4 regions of the Glutamicibacter sp. AOP38-B1-38 genome follow, and region 4 is predicted to be linked to each of the others. Evidence: riboswitches for the same ligand, from Rfam matches in the RefSeq annotation. Region 4 holds a riboswitch; each other region holds the start of a gene.
The links. Region 4 has a riboswitch for S-adenosylmethionine ahead of ACT3TP_RS08780 (methionine ABC transporter ATP-binding protein). Riboswitches for the same ligand answer to the same signal wherever they lie in the genome.
Positions count from the first base shown of each region.

Region 1: linked by a shared signal. The riboswitch ahead of ACT3TP_RS04285 (hypothetical protein) and the one ahead of ACT3TP_RS08780 (methionine ABC transporter ATP-binding protein) in region 4 are both predicted to bind S-adenosylmethionine.
Region 2: linked by a shared signal. The riboswitch ahead of ACT3TP_RS06820 (bifunctional o-acetylhomoserine/o-acetylserine sulfhydrylase) and the one ahead of ACT3TP_RS08780 (methionine ABC transporter ATP-binding protein) in region 4 are both predicted to bind S-adenosylmethionine.
Region 3: linked by a shared signal. The riboswitch ahead of ACT3TP_RS14420 (acyl-CoA dehydrogenase family protein) and the one ahead of ACT3TP_RS08780 (methionine ABC transporter ATP-binding protein) in region 4 are both predicted to bind S-adenosylmethionine.

Region 1 is NZ_JBQSWU010000005.1:46,357-51,810, reverse strand. Features, by position in the region: gene ACT3TP_RS04295 (helix-turn-helix domain-containing protein) at 1-425, opposite strand, end outside; gene ACT3TP_RS04290 (DinB family protein) at 641-1,228, shown strand; SAM riboswitch class IV at 1,701-1,813, shown strand; gene ACT3TP_RS04285 (hypothetical protein) at 1,832-2,098, shown strand; gene ACT3TP_RS04280 (VIT1/CCC1 transporter family protein) at 2,161-3,264, shown strand; gene ACT3TP_RS04275 (LOG family protein) at 3,332-4,459, opposite strand; gene ACT3TP_RS04270 (DEAD/DEAH box helicase) at 4,610-5,454, shown strand, end outside.
Region 2 is NZ_JBQSWU010000008.1:134,197-139,650, forward strand. Features, by position in the region: gene ACT3TP_RS06800 (alpha/beta hydrolase) at 1-81, opposite strand, end outside; gene ACT3TP_RS06805 (SHOCT domain-containing protein) at 283-672, shown strand; gene ACT3TP_RS06810 (SGNH/GDSL hydrolase family protein) at 721-1,587, shown strand; gene metX (homoserine O-acetyltransferase MetX) at 1,680-2,825, opposite strand; gene ACT3TP_RS06820 (bifunctional o-acetylhomoserine/o-acetylserine sulfhydrylase) at 2,828-4,183, opposite strand; SAM riboswitch class IV at 4,264-4,381, opposite strand; gene ACT3TP_RS06825 (VOC family protein) at 4,556-5,200, shown strand; partial or broken gene ACT3TP_RS06830 (GNAT family acetyltransferase) at 5,267-5,454, opposite strand, start outside.
Region 3 is NZ_JBQSWU010000025.1:47,872-53,325, forward strand. Features, by position in the region: partial or broken gene ACT3TP_RS14405 (aldehyde dehydrogenase family protein) at 298-600, shown strand; gene ACT3TP_RS14410 (CdaR family transcriptional regulator) at 597-1,658, shown strand; gene ACT3TP_RS14415 (GntP family permease) at 1,921-3,282, shown strand; SAM riboswitch class I at 3,762-3,852, shown strand; gene ACT3TP_RS14420 (acyl-CoA dehydrogenase family protein) at 3,907-5,133, shown strand; gene ACT3TP_RS14425 (acyl-CoA dehydrogenase family protein) at 5,167-5,454, shown strand, end outside.
Region 4 is NZ_JBQSWU010000012.1:52,728-58,181, forward strand. Features, by position in the region: gene ACT3TP_RS08770 (MetQ/NlpA family ABC transporter substrate-binding protein) at 1-27, opposite strand, end outside; gene ACT3TP_RS08775 (methionine ABC transporter permease) at 53-748, opposite strand; gene ACT3TP_RS08780 (methionine ABC transporter ATP-binding protein) at 745-1,779, opposite strand; SAM riboswitch class I at 1,926-2,015, opposite strand; gene ACT3TP_RS08785 (ASCH domain-containing protein) at 2,292-2,807, opposite strand; gene ggt (gamma-glutamyltransferase) at 3,057-4,880, shown strand; gene ACT3TP_RS08795 (LLM class flavin-dependent oxidoreductase) at 4,962-5,454, opposite strand, start outside.

The sequences.
Region 1 (5,454 bases), on a different contig from region 4:
CCGGAAATCACGTGCAGAACTTCCACCTTGCAATCCACTGAATACAGCTCGGCTTCCCCCGAGCCCTGAGGCGCGACCTCTGCCCTAATCATCTGCACCCTGGTCTCGGCGCGGGGAGTGACCAGTTGTTCGGTGATCCCTTGACCACCCAAAGCGATTCGCGGCGCGTGCTCCAGCCTGACCAATTTGGTTTCAGGTACTGAGAAGAGCTGTCCAACCTCTAAGCCCAACACTTCGCAGAGCCTGAGCAACGTCGACACCGAAGGGCTAGTCAAGTCTCGCTCCACGCGAGACAAGAACCCCTTGGTCAGTCCGGACATTTCGGCCACCTGGTCGATGGTCATTCGTCGGGTTTGGCGTACCCCACGCAAACGGGCGCCGATATTAATCGACGAGCCGGTGGGCTCTACGGGCAGTGTTTTCATGCTCTCCCACCATTTTGACACCGGCGCAGCCCTAGCTTGGCAGCACCCGGCCTACAATTCCGCTAAACCAATCCGGTTCAGGTTCCTACACTGCGTCAGTTTACCAATAGGCAACGAGAACTTCGCCGAACTCACGCTTCAGTCCTGAAGTCAGCAACCAAGCCCTCAATGCGCCGGCGCTGTTTATTCAATCGCCAAGAAACTAGACTCGGCACATGGATACCGCTGGCAATCCGTCCTCCAAGAGGCTTCGGACCTACTTGAACGAGGCCCGCAACACCGTGCTCTGGAAGTGCCAGGGACTCTCCGAGGAGTTGGCCCGCCGCCCCATGACGGATACCGGAACCCACATGCTTGGTGTCATCTACCACCTAGCAATCACCGAATACGGTTATTTCGGCGAGTGCCTAGGTCGTGTGCCCAACGATCGGCATGTGCTTCAACTACTGCAAAGCGATGAACCGCAGATCGACTTCCTGCCTCCGGCCAGCTTCTCGGTAGAAGATGTTCTCGCGTTGTACCGAAAATCCATCGCATTTGCCGAACACGCGCTTGACGAATTGAACTTAGAATCCCCGGCAGAGGTCCCCTGGTGGTCCGTGCATCGGCATACCACCGTGGAGCATCTTATTGTTCATATGATCGCGGAGACCTCCCGGCATGCCGGGCATCTCGATATCGTTCGAGAGCTTCTCGACGGACAGGTAGGACTGCGCGAACAGGCGAGAAATATCCCTGGATTCAGCGCTGAGCAATGGAAGGAACAACGCTCCTCGCTGCAGCGAATCGCCGAGCAGTCCTAACAACGATTCTTCGCCAAATCTTGCTCATAGCTCTGGCAGGGCACCGCCTCTAACAGGCCGCATAGGCTCGCGCTAGCTCGGATGGCCCTGACCGAGCCCAGCGACTAGGAGCACCACCTGGTGAAACTGCCGGTCCGTAGCCTGGCGTTGGTCCCAACGGACCAGAGGCGTTGGACCTGAGCGGCATATTGCGCAGCGATACTCCCGCGCGGCTCGGGCAGGCCTGGCGGCATCGACGGCGGGTCGGGAGGGGAGCCACTTGCCGGAGATCGGTCACCGGGCCAGCCACCGGTAGTGCCCGATGTCCAGATCCCCGCCCGGCGACCTTCGCCTGCGCCAAGCGCAGGGTTCTTGTGGGCGCGGTCCGTGCACCTCCCGGTGCTCGGCTCTGCTTCCCATGAGGCCCGCGAGAGCCGAGTATGACGTCTCACTACGCATCCGGACAGCCCACGGGTGTAGCATCGTGGTGTTGCTTCACGAGATGCGGCGCCAAGCTCCGACTGGCCGCACACCAACCCCAGGTTCATGGGTGGTTCGGATGAAGAAGCGGTCCGTACTCCAACCGGCTACGGGCAAGAGCTCTTTTAAGGGTCCACGATAGTTATGGCTTCAAACGTCCTTCCCATTATTGACCTGCAAACCGGCCAGGTGCAGTTTCCGCTTCGCGGAGTCTGGGTCAGCTACTACGTCACCGACCCGCACCTGCTCACCCGATTGCTAGCCAGAACCGTGGGTCCGCCGAGCTTCGACAGGCAGCGCGAGGAACTTTCGGTATTCGTGGCAGCCCGAGGGCAAAACCCTGGCGCCGCTAAGGTATTTAGTCTTGCCAAATTCCCAGTGCTCGACTCACTCACTAAACTAGGGGGTTGAACCTAACCCGGATCATCTGCCCGTGAATGATCCAATTCTGCCGCAGGAGACTCATCCCCGTGATGGCCCCAACCTCAATTCCCGAACCATCCAAGGCGCAGATCCGCCGCTGGCGCCAGTACATGGCCGATGAGGTCGCCGAAGGTGCGATCTACCGTGAACTGGCCGAAAAGCGCACCGGACAAGAACGCCAGATTCTCCGTGGGCTAGCCGAAGCGGAAGAACGCCACGAAAATTACTGGCGCGCTAAGCTCGGTGAACACGTGCGCCCGGTCCGTCCGTCGATGCGGCGCACCATGTTGCGTTTCATGGCCCGGCATTTCGGTTCGGTGTTTGTCTTGGCGCTGGCCCAGCGTGCCGAAGGCAACTCTCCTTACGCCACCGATCAGGATGCCGCGCCGCAAATGGCCGCGGATGAGCAAGTGCATGAGGAAGTCATCCGTGCTTTGGCTACGGCCGGCAGATCCCGGCTGTCCGGCAACTTCCGAGCCGCGGTGTTCGGCGCAAATGACGGGCTCGTTTCGAATCTGGCCTTGGTCATGGGCATCGGCGCCACCGGTGTGGCCTCGTCCCTCGTGCTCTTCTCCGGAATTGCCGGCCTGCTGGCCGGCGCGCTGTCCATGGCTGCCGGGGAATTCGTGTCAGTCCGTTCCCAACGTGAGCTTCTCACCGCGTCGCGCCCCACCCAAGTCACGCTTTCTGCCGCCCGTGACCTCGATCTTGACGCCAATGAATTGGTGTTGATCTACAAAGCACGTGGCATGAACAATGAGGACGCCGAACACCGCGCGGCAGAACGCATGGGGCTGTTTACCTGCGATTGCAACCCCTCCTTCTCACTCCATCCAGAAGTTCGCAGCGCGGAACTGGAACGCGAACATGAGGAGCTTGGTTCGGCACCGGGAGCCGCCATTTCTTCGTTCATGTTCTTTGCTTCGGGCGCAGTCATTCCGATCCTGCCCTACATCTTTGGGCTCACCGGGCTAGCTGCGGTGAGCGTGGCGGTCGCTTTGGTCAGCATCGCGTTGCTGCTCACCGGCGGCGTCGTTGGCCTGCTATCCGGTGCGTCCCCGCTCAAACGTGGCGTGCGTCAGCTGGCCATTGGCTTGGGTGCGGCCGCTGTAACCTACTGCTTGGGCTTGCTTTTCGGCACCACCGTGGCTTAGCTCCAAAAGCAGACTGCTGGCCGTTGCCCCAACATGACACAGCTTGAGGCAACGGCCACTATCGTTGTTAGAACCGCGTGCGGCGCCGCAATGGAGTCATTGTTTTAATGAATTCGACGGCTTCTTGCACGGTGTCCACCAAAGCTATTCTGCTTTCCATGGCCCTCCCGGCGGCAAGCGCCTGCAGCAATGGCCAGACCGGTAGCTTCCGTGTCCAATGCTCGCGGCCCACCAACACAATGGGAGCGACGCGAGCGCCGGTCGCGTAGTAGTTTTCGCAGGCGTCTTGGAATATTTCCTGGACTGTCCCGGCAGCACCGGGAAGCACAATGATTCCGCCGTTTGCCTGTTCGAGCAGGATGGCTTCGCGAATCGAGTTCGTGAAAAACTTTGCTATATGCGTGGCGAACAGGTTTGGTGGCTCATGGCCGTAAAACCAGGTGGGCACGCCCATTGAATTTCTCGTGCTGGGGTATTCTTCACGCACTCGCAATGCTGCACGCGCCCAGGCAGTCCGATGACGGATCGCGTCTGGAGCTTGTGCGAGGATATCCACGGCTCTGCCGGTAGCCGTTTTGTCATAGTCTGCAAGCCACGCGCCGGCATTTGCCGCTTCCATGGCCCCTGGTCCCCCACCGGTAACAATCGAATAGCCTTGGCCGGTTAGCATCGCACCGAGCCGCACTGCATCGGCGAATTCTTGCGTGCCACGTGCTACCGCGTGCCCGCCCATGATCCCGATCATGGGCGTCTTGGCAAATACCCCATCGTAAACAGCGCTCAACATCGCCTGACCAATATGGTGATCATGCAAAGTCGTTGCCATTGTGCTGTCATCGGGCGAAAACTCAGCCGGAGAATTCGCTTGCGAATAGGTATAGATCTGCGCGTCGGGCACCTGCGAGTAGGGGGCTTCTTTGATCCCCGCATAGAGCTCTAGCGGGGAGTAGAGCCCACGTTCATAAATATTGAACGGGAGTTGCGTTCCGGTACTCATGCATAGCCCGCCGGTTGCTTCTACGAGCGAACGTCCGGCATCGGAATAGACGCAATCAATAAAAAGACAGTTGGCAAGGTCCAGAGCGCTTAAAACCGAGTCCCTGGTTCGAAGATCAACCCGGTGAACGCGCCAGTTTCGGGCAAGCGATGCTTGAGTTTCGATGGCTTCGGCTGCGAGCCTGTCGAACTCAACCATTGTGGTGATATTGACCGCTCTGGCGGGGAGATAAGGCCACACATGAGACATGCATCTACGCTACCTTGAACACAAGTGATTATTCACAGTTAGCGTCCTCAACTTTCACCTACGCCCCGAACGTGAAACGATGAGAGGATGACTGATTCTGTGCCACCACTCATTGACGCAAGGCACCTACTGGCGTACTTGGGTGACGTTCCATTCTTCTTCGGGCAACAACTTGCCAAGAACGACGAATCAGTGACTGACGTCGCCTTTGATGAAACTGCGAGTGTCATCTCGGGTACCGTCCTCGAAGATGGTCAGAAGTTCTCCCCCACTCTCACGGTGATTCGCAGCGCTTCGGGCTGGTCCATCGACGTTTCGGACTGCAGCTGCGACAAAGGCTCGATCTGCCCGCATATCGCGGCGCTGTCGCTCACCGCCAATAAGATCGCCAAGCTGCCCCGCCCGGCGGTCGTTCAAGAGCAAAAGACCGTTACTGCTTGGTCCCAGCAAGTGAACACCTGGTTTGAAGAACCCGAGCCGGGGCCCGCAGACGGACTATTAGGGTCACCAAATGACCCGGTCGTGGCCATGGCCTTGCAATTCATGGTCTTTGATTCGAAAAATACCTCCCAGCAACAGCAGTGGATGCCTTCGGGAGCGGTCCCCCACCCGACGCGCAACAAACGCTTCCGTTTGGGTGTTCGCCCCATGGTGCGCAACTCCGAGGGACGCTGGGTTCGTGGACAGCTGCGCTGGACTACCATTGCGTTCAAGACCTACGGCTGGAATATGCTGCGCAATCAGCACCATTGGTTCACCCGTTTTGCTGCGCTAGCACGAAGCAACACTCAGCTGCAGTTTAAGGTCGACGAAGACTGGTTGTTCCTCGATGAGTATGCCTCGGATCTGCTCTGGCCAATGCTTGGCGAAGCTCAAGATCTTGGTATCGAACTGATTAGCACCCGCAATGAGACCAGCGTGAATATTGACCGCCAGTCCCGATT
Region 2 (5,454 bases), on a different contig from region 4:
GAGCACGAGCAACGGTGTACCCGCCCGTTCTTCCTCGGGACGAGACCAGATAACTGTAGGATTCCAAGTTTTTTCGTTCACCCAACAAGTCAACCAGAATCTTGCGCACTTTGATCCGCAATAGTGGTCACAAGTCTTTTGTTGCAATAGCGTAAACTTCAAAAATCATCTTACATTCTGTTCATAAACATGTTTGACTAGTGATAATTATTCAAATACGCAGCACCAGCGGTCATAGATCTTTGTGGTCGACAGGGGCCAACTCGCAGAATTACGGGACTCATGGACGAGATGGATATAACACAGCTGATCGATTCTAATGAATTGCAGGATTTCGGTTTCATCGACGAAGACCCACTGGGTGGTTCAACTTTCGTGGAAACGACCTTTAGCGCTATTCCGTTACTAACGGGAATATTTGCCGTGCTCTTTATCCTTTTCGTGGGCTTCATCATTTACATCGCAGTTCGAAATTACAAGGCAACCAGAAAAGCGGGATTTGATCCATTCACCCTACAGACAGACGTCGCCACCCGGTTGGCTCGCTCGCAGATGCTAGCTCCGAAGAAAACTACGGAACAGAAACTATCCGAGCTAGACGATCTGCTTACACGCGGAATCATTTCTCGCGAAGAATATACGCAAGCGCGAAGCCAAGCGCTGCGCGATTAATTGTTCTCATCCGTTGACATAAAGTTACCCAAGAGTAACAATGTAGGAGTGTCTGAAAACCCAATCTCCGGCCCGGCAGCCCCACCCCAAGAAGTACATCATCCATGGCGGCGTTACGTTGCGCTCGGAGATTCTTTTACAGAGGGAATAGGTGACCCCGATCCGCACAATCCGGGAAGACATCGTGGGTGGGCTGACCGCGTCGCCCAGCAATTAAGTACCACCGTTCCGGATTTCGCCTATGCAAACTTAGCCATCCGCGGACGGCTAATCAATCAAATAGTTGCAGAACAGCTTGAACCAGCAATCGCGCTTAAACCGGATTTGATCAGCATTTGCGCGGGCGGAAATGATGTCATCCGGCCCGGCGGCGACCCGGATAAAATCGCCGAAAAGCTAGATGGCGCCATCAATGAGTTAAGTGGCACTGGGGCCACCATTGTTTTACTGACCGGCCCGGACATTCGCGACACCCCGGTACTTGGTGGGATTCGTGGCAAGGTCGCAATTTACAACGAAAACGTCCGTGCCATCGCCCAACGTCATGACGCAGTCGTGGGAGATCTCTGGGCATTGAGCGAGCTGCGCCAAACACAAATGTGGGATCCGGATCGCTTGCACTTTTCCCCCGCGGGCCACCAAGTGATCTCCGCAATGGTGCTCGATGCACTGAACGTTCCCCACGAACGCGTCATGGACGCGCAATTAGAACACGCAACCCGAAGCTGGCGCGAAGCACGAATTGAAGACCTGCAATGGGCTCGCGAGTACTTTGGTCCGTGGATCCTGCGCAGGATTCGCCACCAGTCTTCCGGTGATGGAGTTAGCGCAAAAAGACCGCTTCCCACGCCCTTCGCCGTGCAGCCGCCGAATGCCTCGCTGGGTGCTGGAGATAGCGCTCCCGGACAAAAATAAAGACACAAAACAAATGGGACGTGGTTTGTTGCACCGATTACTGGTGCGAAAATCCACGTCCCAAATGTATATGACTGCTTAGTTTTTAGCCCTTAGTCATCAAAGACTAGGGCGGTCAGTACCGGTCCAAGTTGCTTGGCGTCCGTCAGGAAACCGTCATGTCCAATCGGTGAATCGATGTAATGCACCGGCTTAGGCTTCGGCAACGAGGCGGCGAGCAGTTCAGACTGCGCCGGGAAGTACAACCGGTCGCTGTTGACCGCGGCGACCACCACATTCACCTTCTCCAGTCGAGCCAGCGCAACCGTGAGCGATTCGTAACCGCGCGCCACGTCATGGCTCATCAAAGCCTCGGTGAGCACCAGGTAGCTATTCGCGTCAAAACGATGAACCAGCTTGGTCGCCTGGTGATCAAGATAGCTTTCCACCTGGTATCGGCCGCGTGGGCCGCGTGTTGTAACAAACGGCTGTTCGCCGGTCTGCGCATTACGCGCAAACCGCGCTTCAAGCTCAGCCTCCGAACGATAGGTAATATGCGCCAGGCGTCGAGCCAGGCCCAATCCGGCATCCGGGCGCACTCCGTTGGCATAGTAGTCGCCCTGCGCAAAGTTGGGATCGAGGCGAATGGCCTCGGTCTGCACCTGCGCAAAAGCGATCTGTTCTGCCGTGGCTTGCGCCGTGGAGGCCATCACCACCACGTTCTTTACGCGTTGCGGGAATTCAACCGCCCATTCAAGGGCTCGTGCCCCACCCATGGAACCGCCGATGACCGTATGCCAGGAGTGCACCCCGAGCAGGTCGGCCAACCGCGCTTCGAGGCGCACGGAATCCTTGATGGTAATAAAGGGGAAGCGTGAACCCCAGGCGTTGCCGTGCTCATCTGGCGAACTAGGTCCGGTGGACCCATTGCAACCACCGATGATGTTGATGGCCACGACAAAATACTTGTCGGTATCAACAGTTAGCCCGGGGCCGACAAAATCTTCCCACCAGCCCGGGGTCTGCGAATCTCCGCGCGATACGTGCGCATCACCGGTCAACGCGTGCTTCACCAGCACCGCGTTGGTCCCCTCCGCGTTAAGCTGGCCCCATGTTTCGTAGGCCAACTCGATCTGCGGTAGGTAGCCACCGGTTTCGAAGGTGTACTCCCCCACGAACGCACGACGCAAAATGCCGTCTTGCCCGTCGGTAAGTTCCTGCGATGGCAGAGTTTCTTCGGTAGTCACTATGGATGCCATGCCTAAAGGGTTTCCTGCAATTCCTGGTGAGAGAGCTGCTTAGTGGCAGCAAAACCAAGTTGCAGATCAGCGAGAATATCCTTGATGTTTTCAAGTCCCACACTCAACCGAACGAGGCCCGGACGCACACCGGCGGCCAGACGTTCGTCTTCGGTCAATTGCGCGTGGGTGGTCGACGCCGGGTGGATGACGAGCGAACGAACGTCACCGAGGTTGGCCACATGTGAATGCAGCTCCAGCGCATCCACAAAAGCCTTGCCAGCTTCGAGTCCACCAGCAATATCGAAGGCAATAATCGCGCCGACACCGTTTGCCGAGTACTTCTGTCCGCGTTCAAACCACGGCGAGGAAGGCAGGCCAGCGTAAGCGACCTTTTCAACCTGCTCCTGGCTTTCAAGCCAGACGGCTACTTCCTTCGCGTTTTGCACGTGACGCTCGATACGCAGAGACAAAGTCTCCAGACCTTGAGCAATAAGGAAAGCATTAAACGGTGCGACAGCCGCGCCCAGATCGCGGAGCAACTGCACGCGAGCCTTCAGAATGTAGGCAAGATTGGCACCAAGGATGCCATCAACGCCCAGATCGCGGGCGAACACCAAACCGTTGTAGGACTCATCGGGGGTGTTGAAGTCCGGGAAACGTTCCGGATCCTTCGCAAAATCAAATTTGCCCGAGTCCACGATTACGCCGGCAATGGCGGTGCCGTGACCACCGAGGTACTTGGTGGCCGAGTGGATGACGATATCCGCGCCCCACTCGATGGGGCGGATCAGATATGGGGTTGCCAAGGTGTTATCAACCAGCAGTGGAACCCCGACCTCATGGGCAATCTGTGAGACTCCCTCGATGTCCAAAATGTCTTGGCGCGGGTTGGAGACGACTTCACCGAAGAAGGCCTTGGTATTTGGCTTCACCGCTGCACGCCACTGATCCAAGTTGTCTGGATCCGCCACGAAGGTGACCTCGATACCGAGCTTGCGCAGCGTGTGCTTGAGCAGGTTCTGCGTTCCACCGTAGAGGCTCGGGCTGGCCACCAAGTGGTCTCCAGACTGAGCCAAGTTGAGAATTGCGAGGGTGGTTGCTGCCTGCCCCGAGGCGACCAGCAGTGCGCCGACGCCGCCTTCAAGATCCGCGATACGGTTTTCTACCGCTTCCTGCGTTGGATTACCGATACGGGTGTAAATCGGCTCCAGCTCCTGCAGTGCGAAGCGAGCCGCGGCGCTCTCGGCGTTCGGGAAAACAAAAGACGTGGTTTGGAAAATCGGCAGGGCACGCGCACCGGTGACCGGATCTGGTTGCTGCCCGGAATGGATCTGACGTGTTTCAAAAGACCAGTTGTTACTCATGGTTTCCTCCATATTGTTTGTCGACTATGGGGGTACACCACTCAAAAACACACCGACGGCAAATTCCTCGTCGAGGAGCTTTCGAAGGGGGTAACCCGCGCTTGTCCTCAACGCTTGGTGCGTCGAGGGCCAGGTCTTCACCCGGGGCACCCCACCGCGGCGGAGGGTTGCCGCCCAGTAAGCCGGGGCTTGTTACTGGGACTCATGACCTGACTCAAGTCTGCCCGATAGCCGAAGAATTTGGCAATATGAGATAGCTTAACGTGACTCAATCGGTCATATAGATCTTTAATGAAGAAATTTATGCAGACTGTTCGATCCCACCATTACCACTTAGGGTCGCCTAAGTCGAGACTGAGATCACATAGTGACATGATGGGGCACATGATGAGGCTAGATCACGTTAGTTACGCATGTGGCCCCGATGGGCTCATGCCAACCGCCGAAAGAATCTCCAAGGCTTTGGGCCTGGAATTCGTCAAGGGGGGCGTACATCCGCGTTTTGGAACGCGGAATGTAATTTTCCCGCTCAAGCACAACCAGTACCTAGAAGTTGTTGAAGTTCTAAACCACCCTTCCAGCGACAAAGCACCGTTTGGGCAGGCAGTACGAGCCCGCTCCGAGCTTGGCGGCGGCTGGATGGGATGGTGCGTTTCCGTTGAAGACCTCTCCAGCGCCGAAGAGCGGCTGGGACGTAAATCTGTTCCGGGAAACCGCAAGTTCCCAGACGGCCGCGAACTCACCTGGCAGCAAGTTGGAATCAAGGGGCTCATCGCTGATCCGCAGGTTCCGTATTTGCTTCGCTGGGACGCAGGAACGGAGGATCTGCACCCTTCGAAGGCTCTAGAGCCTGTAGGTGCGATTCAAAGCATCACTATCGCTGGTTCCCGCGACCGCGTCCTAGACTGGCTAGGCCAGCCAGAGAACGTCAATCTTGGCGCGGTGAGCATGGAATACGAAGCACCCAACGGCACTCCGGGCATCTTGTCGGTCACCTTTGAAACCGACAATGGTTTGGTCACGCTATAACAAAGAACGTCGAAATAAAGGGTAGGTGCGGACGGCAACGTCCTCGCCTACCCTTTGTCGTTCCAACTATCCAAGCCTTTTGCCTAGGACCACCACTTCTTGAGCTTCGTAGCCTAGCCGCTCGTAAAATCCGATCACATCAGTGTTCTCGGTACGCACCATGAGCTGTACTTTGGGCACCCCTTGTTCAGCAAGCCAACGCGACGCTGCCCCCATAATCTCCTGTCCAAACCCCTGGCCCTGCATGCCGGGTT
Region 3 (5,454 bases), on a different contig from region 4:
TGGTGCATGGGCATGCCTAGCATGGCATTGAGTCCTAGTGGCTTGCCCTGTGGCAACCCGATGAGGTGCACGTGCCCGCCGGTTCGATCTAAGCGAGGGCTTCCTTGCCCAGCGGCGGTCTTCATCGACTACCTGGATGCTGAAGCTGCCACCGGTGATAATGAGACGTGCTGAATGTATGCGTGCTCGGGTACATAGCCGCGGGCCTCGCAGAAGGTGCCGAACTGGTTACCTGCGGAGAACCGGTGAGCGCGGAGGGCTCTTCGTTCCGCCAACCGTCCTGAACAATGTGAAGCCGAAATGTCGGTGTCAAAAGAAGAGATCATTGGGCCGGAGCTCTCGGACACAAAATTCAGTGATGAAGATTCCCGCGCGGTCGTACTGCGCCAAGCCATCGGCAATGGCTACGGACTGAATTCGATCATTTTCACCCGAGACATCTCCGAGGCGTTGCTGATTGCGAAGAAAATCCAGGCTGGCAATCTCCGCGTGAATACCGGAGCCGGCATGGACGCGAACATGCCATCTGGCGGTTTCAAGCAGTCCGGCTGGGGTATGGAAAGGGTCCCAAGGCCTCGGACGGCTAGGATAAAACCATGAGCGAACAGGAGCAGCCCCGGTTAGGCAGCGCACTGGCGCAAAAGGTCGTCGACACCATCGCGCCGACGATTAACCGCCATGTCAATATCATGAATTCCCACGGGGTGATCATTGCTTCCACCGATGCGGCCCGCATCGGAACGCATCACGAGGGCAGCGCCGAGGCGATCCGCCGCAACCAGATCATCCGCGTCAGCCAGGCCGATGGCAGCGCCGGAACCCAGCCCGGGGTCAACGTTCCGCTCACATTGGATAATCAGCTGTGCGGGGTCGTCGGCGTCACCGGAGCCCCGCATGAGGTCGAGCCGCTAGCCGATCTGATTGCACTGACCGTGCAGTTGCTCTTCACCCAGGAACGCGAGCACTCGCGCAGTACCCGCCGTGAAACAGAAGCCCGGGACATTATCTCCGCGTTGCTGGCCGGATGGGCCGAGCCAGAAGCCATTGACCGGAGCCTGGCAGCGCACGGCTTGCGCGGACCAACGCAACTGGAGGCATGGATCCCGCGCAGCGCGCAGGATCCATTGCTGGATGTGCCGGCCGTTGAGGGCCGGCGCACTTCCTGGATCAACCTCTCCGGTGCGTTCTGGCGGATCCGGCTGGCGAACGAACCGGCCTTCGAGGAAGACCAAGGCGCAACGGAGCGCTATCTTGCCTCCGCCCCGGCAGAAGGCGCCGGACACCTGCTGGCCGAAGCCGAAGCCCTCCGTGCCCTCGTGGCGCTCCCGGCGCTGATACCCCAGCGACGAAACCGGGAGATCTGGAGCCCGGAAATCGCCACCGCTATCGCGCGCACACCGGCGCAGAGCCTGAGCCATATTGCCCGGCCCGCCCGGGACTTGAGCGAAGAGCAAGCGAAGACGCTGCTGGTCGTCACTGCCGCAGCATCGATGACCCAGGCCGCAACCGAACTGCACATACACCGCAATACCCTAGTGCAGCGTCTGGAGCGCGTAGCCCTGATCGCCGGGGTGGACATCCGCCACACCGGCCAGGCGGTGCGGCTGCAGCATGCCATCTACGCAGCGGTCGCCCTAGACCAGAAACACATATTCTAGGAATTTCCGGCATAAGAATATGGGCGTGCGCCCATAGGTGATTGAGTCCGCAGTCCCTAGTATTGGCAAGATGCTCGAAGTTGAGCGCCCGCTGAACCGGTCCTCCCGGCCGAAACAACCTTCGCAGGAAAAGCCTGAGCAGCTTGACCTGGCGGAATAGCGGGCGGCAGCAACGGGCCGGAACTCGCACCCAGAACGACCGCCTGCGCCATTGCAGGTTCGGGCTGGGGGCCACAGATATTGGCAAAGGAGCCAACTCGCCGTGTATGAACTCCTCGTTCTGCTGATCCTCGTGGTGGCCATTGTGCTGGTCACCGCACGCTGGAAAATCAGCCCCTTCCTCGCCCTCATCGGCGCGGCCATCCTCGCGGCCTTCGCCTACAAGATCCCCATCGCCGAGGTCGCCTCCACGGTGACCACCGCCTTTGGCAGCACCATGGGCAATATTGGCCTCGTAATCCTCTTCGGCACGATGATCGGCATCATCCTGGAGCGTTCCGGGGCCGCGATCTCCATGGCCGATGCGCTGATCAAGGTGCTGGGCACCAGATTCCCCAACCTGACGCTGTCGCTCATCGGCTACATCGTTTCCATACCGGTCTTCTGCGACTCGGGCTACGTGGTGCTCAACTCCCTGCGCAAGGCCATCACCCTGCGCACCGGTGTTTCCACGCTGGCCACCTCCATTGCCTTGATGACCGGCCTGTATGCCACCCACACCATGGTCCCGCCGACCCCAGGACCGCTGGCAGCCGCCGAGTCCATCGGCATCGCCGACAACCTCGGATTGATCATCGCCATCGGCCTGCCGGTGGCAGTGGTCTCGGCCATGGCCGGGCTGTTCTATGCCAGCCGCTTCAACAAGTCCACGTGGACTCCGCTGCCATCCGAGGATGAGAACGACATCTCCGAGCTCGATTACGAGCAGCTGCGTGCAAGCTTCGGCAAGCTGCCAAGCCCTGGCTTGGCCTTCCTGCCGATCCTCGTTCCGCTGGTCTTGATCTGCGCGGCATCGATTGCCAAGCTTCCATCGCATCCCTTCGGCGAAGGCGCCGCACTGGAAGCACTGTCCTTCATCGGCACCCCGGTGATCGCGCTGATCTTCGGTTTGCTCGCCGCGACCTTGCTGCTGAACGGCAATAAGAAGCTTGCCGACTTCAACGAGCAGATGCACGAAGCCGTGCGCACCGCGGCGCCCATCCTGCTGATTACCGGTGCCGGCGCAGCCTTTGGTGCTGTGCTGGCAGCCTCGGAGCTGACCACGATCCTCTCCGATTCGCTCAGCGGCTTGGGTCTCGGACTGGCTGTGCCATTCCTGATCGCCGCGGCATTGAAGTCGGCGCAGGGCTCATCCACCGTGTCGATGGTGACCACCTCGGCGCTGGTCGCCCCGATGCTCGGATCCCTCGGTCTGGACTCCGAACTGGGCATGGTGCTCAGTGTCCTGGCAGTTGGCGCCGGCGCGATGGTCGTCTCGCATGCCAACGATTCCTACTTCTGGGTGGTCTCCCAGCTCAGCCGCATCCCGGTGATCACGGCCTACAAGACCTTGAGCGTGGCCACCGCCATCCAGGGCACCGCCGCATTTGCTACCGTCTGGATCCTCGGGGCATTCCTGCTCTAGTAAATCCAAGAAGCCTGCATAAACCAATAACCGCGCCATCAGTGGATGGCGCGGTTATTGGTTTAACTGGCGGGATGGCCGCAATAGGCAAGGCTGCAACTTCGAGCACAGCCCAGCTTTCCCCATTGACTTGCTGGCAAGGATTACGGGCATGGGAACAATGACCGGCAATCCGGCCATCTGGGATGCCTGATCGCTGGATCCATGATCCACCCCCGCATTCGCTGACGCTTATCGCTGTCGGCTAATTGAGAAACCGAGATCCCCCTGACAGGTGCCCGGTCGATTGATGCTGGATCCGGATATCAAGCTCTCCGATCGCCGATGACGTAACCTCCAGAAGTATGACGGCGTCCCAGCGCCTTCGGGGCGGTCCAAGTCCGCCGGAAATCTCGCTTTGTGACGACTTCTGACCGACTATTCCGTCGGATGACGTGCTCCTTCCATCCGCTCATGCCGCGGTGTTTCACTCGAAGTACCAACCATCCAGAGCGGCTGAGAGACCTGGCTCGACGACGCCGCAGCAAGCCTGCATTCGGCAGCTAGTGCTAACGCCAGGTTCGATGGATCAGCAGAAAGCAACTTTCTGCTTCCTTCGGAGCAAGACTCTAAGGGAGAACGAAAATGACCGTACTGAGCACGCAACTGCCCCGCGTTCCCTACACCGGGAGCGCAGACGAGGCCGAGCTCGCCCACTGGCGCGAGATCGCCGAGCAGGTCGCGGCCACCCTGGCCGCGGACGCGCTGGAGCGCGACCGCAAAAACGAGCAGCCCTTCGCCGAGGTGCAGCTGCTGCGCGAGGCCGGGCTGCTGAACCTGCTGGTTCCGGCCGAATTCGGGGGAGCCGGAGCGCACTGGGCCACCGCTTTTGAAACCATCCGCATCCTGGCCGCGGCCGACGGGTCCATCTCCCAGCTGCTGGCCTACCACTACATCAACCAGTCCGGCATCGCCTTCTACGCTCCGGCCGAAGCCCAGGCCGAGTGGTGGCAGCGGACCGTGGCCGGAGGCTGGCTCTGGGGCGATTCGGTGAATCCGGTGGACCCGCAGCTGACGCTCACCGCGGAGGACGATGGCTTCCGGCTGAACGGTTTCAAGCGTTTCTCCACCGGCTCCGGAGTCGGCGAGGTGATCGTCGTCAACGCCGAGGTCTCCGGAGGCCCGCGACACGGCGAAGTGTTGGCCTTCGTCCTCCCGCGCAACCGGGAAGGGCTGGAAATCGTCGATGACTGGGACTACCTGGGCCAGCGCTTGAGCGCCTCGAACTCGCTGAAGTACCACAACGTGCGCATCGAGGCCGCCGATCTGCTCGGGGCGGTGACCGACGAGCCGGTCTCCACCCTGCTCACCCCCGGGATCCAGCTGGCCTTCGCGAACTTCTACCTGGGCATCGCCGAGGGCGCGTTGGCCCGCGGCAAGCAAATCCTGCTGGGCCGCAAGAACGCCTGGTTCCTCTCGGCGGCGGAGACCTACTCCCAGGACGTCGTCTTCCAGCGCACCGTGGGCGAGCTGAAGGCGCGCACCGCCGCGGTGGCCGCCCTGGCCGAGAAGCTCGGCCGCAAATTCGATGCGCTGCTGGCCAAGGCGGGGAATGTCACCCAGCCTGAACGCGCGGCGCTGGCGGTGGAAATCGCCGAGGCCAAGGTGGTCTCCACCGAGATCGGCGTGGAGGTCGCCAACCGCATCTTCGAGGTCACCGGTTCCTCCTCTACGCAGAATGATGTGGGCCTGGATCTGTTCTGGCGCAATGTGCGCACCCACTCGCTGCACGACCCGGTGGACTACAAGAAAATCGAGGTCGGCGCGTACTTCCTGCGCGGGGAAACCCAGCCGCTCTCGCTCTACACCTAAACCTCAACCGCACCCACGGATTGGACCGAACTGATGACCGTACTTGCCACCGCCAACCGCCTGGCTGAATTGAAAACCCGCTTCGCCCCGCACTTTGAAAAGATCGCCGCCGGCGCCGCCGAACGCGACCGCAGCGGAGAACTGCCGCACCAGCAGGTGGCCGAGCTGGCCGCCGCCGGCTTCGGCGCATTGCGCGTCCCGGTCTCCCACGGCGGGGCAGGGGCCACCTTGGCCGAGCTCTTCGAATTGCTCGTGGACTTGGCCGCCGCGGACTCCAGCATCGCCCAGGCCTTGCGCGCCCACTTCGCTTTCGTCGAAGAC
Region 4 (5,454 bases):
GTCATGGCCTTTGGGTGAAGTCGTCATGTTCTTCTCGTTTGTTCTAGGGCGCTTAGGGGCGGGCCAGCGCGCGGGCGATGCGATCGCCGAGGAATTGGACTGCTTGCACGGTCAGAATGAGCGCAAGGATCGTGGCAAGCATGACATTCATGTCGAACCGCTGATAGCCGTAGGTGACCGCCAGATAGCCGATGCCGCCGGCCCCGATGGTTCCCGCGATGGCCGAATACTCGACCATCGAGATGGTGTTCAGCGTGACGGCGGAGGCCAGGGCGGGCAGCGCCTCACGGATCTGGGTTGCCCCGATGATTTGCAGCGGCGATCCACCGGTCACCAGCCCGACGGCCAGGTTCTCCTTAGGCAGATCATTGAGCGCGTTCTGCACGAGCCGCGCGAAGAAGGGAATGCCCGCAATGGTCATCGGCACCACTGCTGCCCAAATGCCGATGGTGGTTCCGGTCACCCATTTGGTGAATGGAATAATCGCCGCCATCAAGACCAGGAACGGCAATGAGCGTCCCATGTTGACGAACCAGCTCAGTGCCGCATGGCTCTTGTCGTGCGGAAAGAGACCCTGCCGGTCGGTGTTGAACAGCGCCAAACCCATGATGCCGCCAAAAATGATCACCAAGACCATCACGATGCCGACCATTGCCCAGGTCTGTCCATAGGCAGGAAGCATCAGGGCGGGCAGTTCGTTCCATGGGGTGTCGGTACCGACCGCTGCGCTTTCGGTTGGGATTCTCATACCGCCACCTCGATGCGTTCCGCGCGGTCGGCCACACTCGCGAGGAGCTGCTGGGATCGTGGCGTGGCGCGCAATCCCCATCCAGCCAAGACGGCAATAGCTCGTTCTGCGGCAATGCCCGCGAGACCGATTTCAACGCGGCCCAGCGTTCCCTCGTGGTGTGCTTCCACGGAGCCACCGAGCAGCGCGACCCGCGCGCCATGTTCGGTTCCCAGCCGGGATATCCAGGCTGGGTCCACATTTGCCGCCTGGTAGGCCACGGTCAGCGTGAAGTCGTAGCCGGCGGGCACCAGATCGGGGCGCAATGGCAGAAGCTTTGAACCGGTCACCGATCCCGGATCCGCTACCAGGCCTCGAAGTTCGCCGTACTCGGCGATTCGACCGCCATCGAGTTGCGCGACGCGGTCGGCGATATGGCGCACCACATCCATCTCGTGGGTGATCAAGATAATCGCCAAGCCCAAGTCGGTGCGCAGGGAATCAAGCAGTTCCAGCACCTGCGTGGTGGATTCCGGGTCGAGCCCCGAGGTTGCTTCATCGGAGAGCAGCAGACGCGGACGCAGCGCCAGCGCTCGGGCAATGCCCACGCGTTGGCGTTGGCCACCGGAAAGTTCTCCGGGGTACGAATTTGCCCAATCCGCCAGACCTACGCGATTCAGGAGTTCAGCGACCCGGTTTTCCATCTCGTGGTGGACTACTCCCAGGTTTCGCAGCGGCAACGCAACGTTTTCGGCTACCGTCATGCGGCGCAAAAGGGCCGAGTTCTGGAAGATCGTGCCGATGGCACGACGTTCGGCGCATAGTTCTTTGCCAGAGAGCACCGACAAGTCCTTGCCTTCTACCAGGATCTGACCGCTGCTGGGCTTTTCCAACAGCGAGATGCAATGGGACAAGGTGGACTTCCCGGCGCCTGAGGGCCCAACCACCGCGGTGATTGTCCCCGATTGAACGTCCAGGTCGATCCCCTTGAGGACCTCCACACGGCCCTGGGCCGTTTCGTAGTGCTTATGCAGCTGGCGAATCTCAATCATGTGATCGTCCAGATAACGTCGTTTGCATTTGTTCTCCTTGGTGCTGGCACCGCGCAGAGTCTCAAACAGCGACGATCCACGGATTCAGGATGCCGCTGGCTTTCGCCAGGCTCTGAATCTCGGGAACAAAGCCGGTGTTTCAGACTGCTCCATCGGTCCTGGCTGTAGCACCGGCCCCGTGAGGGTGGTTGCTGCGACGTCGTTGAGCCAGGTCTCTCGGTCGCTCTGGATGGTTACCATTCGATAGGTGAATCGAACAGTTTCAGTCTGTGCCCGTGCCCGCTTCGTGAACAACCATGACGTTATATACGCGTCATGAAGTCGACCTCGGTGCGCAGATCGGCGGAAAACCGGCCATAAATGCGCGACTCACCCGTCATATGTCGCCACGTGACGACGCTGAATTCGCATCTTGACTCAGGAGAACTCGGCGGGTGCGAGGACGCCCCTGGGCCTGAACGCAAAGCAAGCTTCCAGAACCGAAAGGTGGAGATGAATTAGGTGCCTGGAAGCTAGCTGCGCGGCCAGACCACTTCGAAGCGTTCGCACACGATCCGCTCACCGGGCACGCCGGTCATTGCCGGTTCCCACTGCTTGGCGAAATCTGCCTGCTGCGTCCGTTTCCAGAACTTTTCGTGTTCCCGGCGCCAGCTGGCCAGACTACGGTCATCCTCGCCCTCGGCAAAGGCAAAATCTGCATCCACCTGGTCGAATGATTTCAGCGTCACCTCGCTGGTACGCAGGATAATTTTCGGTGTCCCGGAGCCGTCGCAGGCGATCCAGTGCGAACCGACCCGCGGAAGCGGTTCGTTCTCGGCAAGGTAATCGTTTTCAAGGCTTGAGGTGGCACGTTTCTGCCCGTGGGTTACCTGATGCAGCAGTGCCTCGGCGAGCTCAGCGCTGTCTCCGAAGTATTCCACCACGTAGTCGCCCGGATCGGTGGCACAGCTGTTTCGGTAGTCAGCCCACATTTGCGCGGCGGCGGCGAGATCTACCGGGGGCAGCTCGGAGGTAGGTTCATTGCTCATTCTCCTAGCCTAAACGCAGTCCGGCCACCGAAGCTGCTGTATTCGGTGGCCGGATCGCTGGCTGCCGCGGTGGCGGCATGCCCTCCGAAGCCCTTGAGGCGACGGCGGTGAATCCGACGCTAGTGAAGTCTTCACCTGAGCGTAATGAGCGACAAGCATGCGCGGTGACGCGTGTCACAGCCTAAGTCTCAGGTGCTTCTCCCGTAAATTGGCGCTTGCTTCATCCCCACCTTTTCAGGAGATCAAAGTATGTCACGAGCAAGTACGAGAGCTATCGCCAGCGCCGCGGCACTGGCGCTGGGACTGGGAACTTTCACCGCCCTTCCGGCCAGCGCCGATCCCAGGGCGACCGACAAAACGCCTACGGCCAAAGGCAGCGGCGGCGCAGTCTCCTCCGTAGACCCGGAAGCGACCGCCGCCGGAATCGAGATCCTGCGCAAAGGCGGCAACGCGGTTGATGCGGCGGTCGCAACGGCGGCCGCGCTAGGCGTGACCGAACCTTATAGTGCGGGCATCGGCGGCGGCGGCTACTTCATGTACTACGACGCGAAAACCGGAAAAATCAGCACCATCGACGGCCGGGAAACCGCACCGGCAGCAATGCCCCAAGATGCCTTCATCGATCCGGAAACCGGCGAGCCCTACAATTTCACTCCCGAACTGGTGACCAGCGGCGTGGCGGTCGGCGTACCCGGAACCCTGGCCACCTGGCAGCGCGCGCTGGACAATTGGGGTTCCCAAAGCCTGAAGAAAGTTCTGCACCCAGCGACCCAGGTAGCTTCACGCGGCTTCGTTGTCGATGAAACATTCCGCGAACAGACCCTGGATAACAAGGAGCGCTTCGCAGCCTTCGGCTCCACCAGCGAGCTATTCCTGCCTGATGGCGATGCGCCGCACGTTGGCAGCATCTTCAAGAACCCGGATCTTGCCCAGACCTACCGGTTGCTGGCGAAGCAGGGCCCCTCGGCGTTCTACCAGGGCGAAATGGCCGAAGAAATATCCCAGACGGTGCAGGCTCCGCCCACGTCCGCGGACACCGAACTCCCGGTTCCGGCTGGCTATGTGAGCACCGCCGATCTCGCGGACTACGAGGTCGTGGAGCAGCAGCCAACCCAGGTCAGCTACCGCGGCCTCGATGTTTACGGCATGGCTCCATCCTCCAGCGGAGGAACCACCATCGGTGAATCGCTGAATATTCTCGGCGAGTTCGACCTCGCCGGCATGGAGCGGCCCACCGCGCTTCACCACTACTTCGAGGCGACGGCCCTGGCCTACGCCGACCGTGGCAAATTTGTCGGCGACCCGGCCTTTGTGGATGTTCCCACCGATACGCTGACCGACAAGCTCTTCGGCGTCGACCGGGCGTGCGCGGTAAACCCCGAACAGGCCGCGGAGAAGCCGGTGGCGCCGGGCGACATCGAGGACTATGACGCAGTGTGCCCGGCGGCAACCAGCGAGCCGGTGGTTGAGCAGGATACCGAGAACATCTCCACCACCCACCTGTCGGTGGTGGACCGCTGGGGCAACGTCGTCTCCTACACCCTGACCATCGAGCAGACCGGCGGCTCGGGCATCGTGGTGCCCGAGCGCGGCTTCCTGCTGAACAACGAGCTGACCGATTTCTCCACGGTGTACGATCCCGCCGACCCGAACCGGATCGAGCCGGGCAAGCGTCCGCGCTCCTCGATGGCGCCCACGATCGTGCTGCGCGATGGCGAACCGATGCTCGCCATCGGCTCCCCCGGCGGCTCCACCATCATCACCACGGTGCTGCAGACCCTGGTGAACCGCATTGACCTGGGCATGGATCTGAGCGAAGCCATCGCGGCCCCGCGCGCCTCGCAGCGCAATACCGCGGCGGTGACGGCGGAGCCCGAATTCATCGAGGCCTATGGGCCGGCGCTTGAGGCTTTCGGGCACAAGCTCACCGCCGCCGGTGATTCCTTCACCCCGCAGGCTGAGATCGGTGCGGTTGAGGCGGTGGAAATCGCCGCAGACGGGACCTTGATCGCGGCGGCTGAACCAAACCGCCGCGGAGGCGGTTCGGCCATGGTGGTGAACCCGGCCAAATAGCCGTTAAAGCCAGCGAGTCCCCGCGGAATTCAACATTTCGCGGGGACTCGCTGGCTTTGCTAGCGCTTGATCTTCAAGGATTTAGGCCTTGGTGGCCAATCGGTTGGAGATCTTGTACTGGGCCGCGCGGTGGGTGTCCTTCACGCGGTCGCCGGCGCCGAACAACTTGTGGCGCAGCGAGCCCTCGGTGTATTCGGTCTTGTAGACCCCGCGTGCCTGAAGCTCGGGAACCACGTACTCGACGACGTCCTCGAAGGTACCTGGAGTGACAGCATAGGCGAGGTTGAAGCCATCCACGTCGGTGTAGTCCACCCAGTCGATGAGCTTCTCGGCGACCTCGGCACCCGAACCGACGGAGACCGGACCGAATCCGCCCACGCCGATCCATTCGGCCAGCTGCCGGATGGTCCATGGCTTTCCGGTATCACCGCTGGCCTTCTTGAAGGTTTCCACCGAGGACTGGATGGCGTTGGACTTCACGTCGTCGCCAATCACGTCATCTGGTCCGTAAGCGGACATGTCGATGCCGGTCCAACCCGAAAGCAATGCCAGCGCGCCGTCGATATCCACGTAG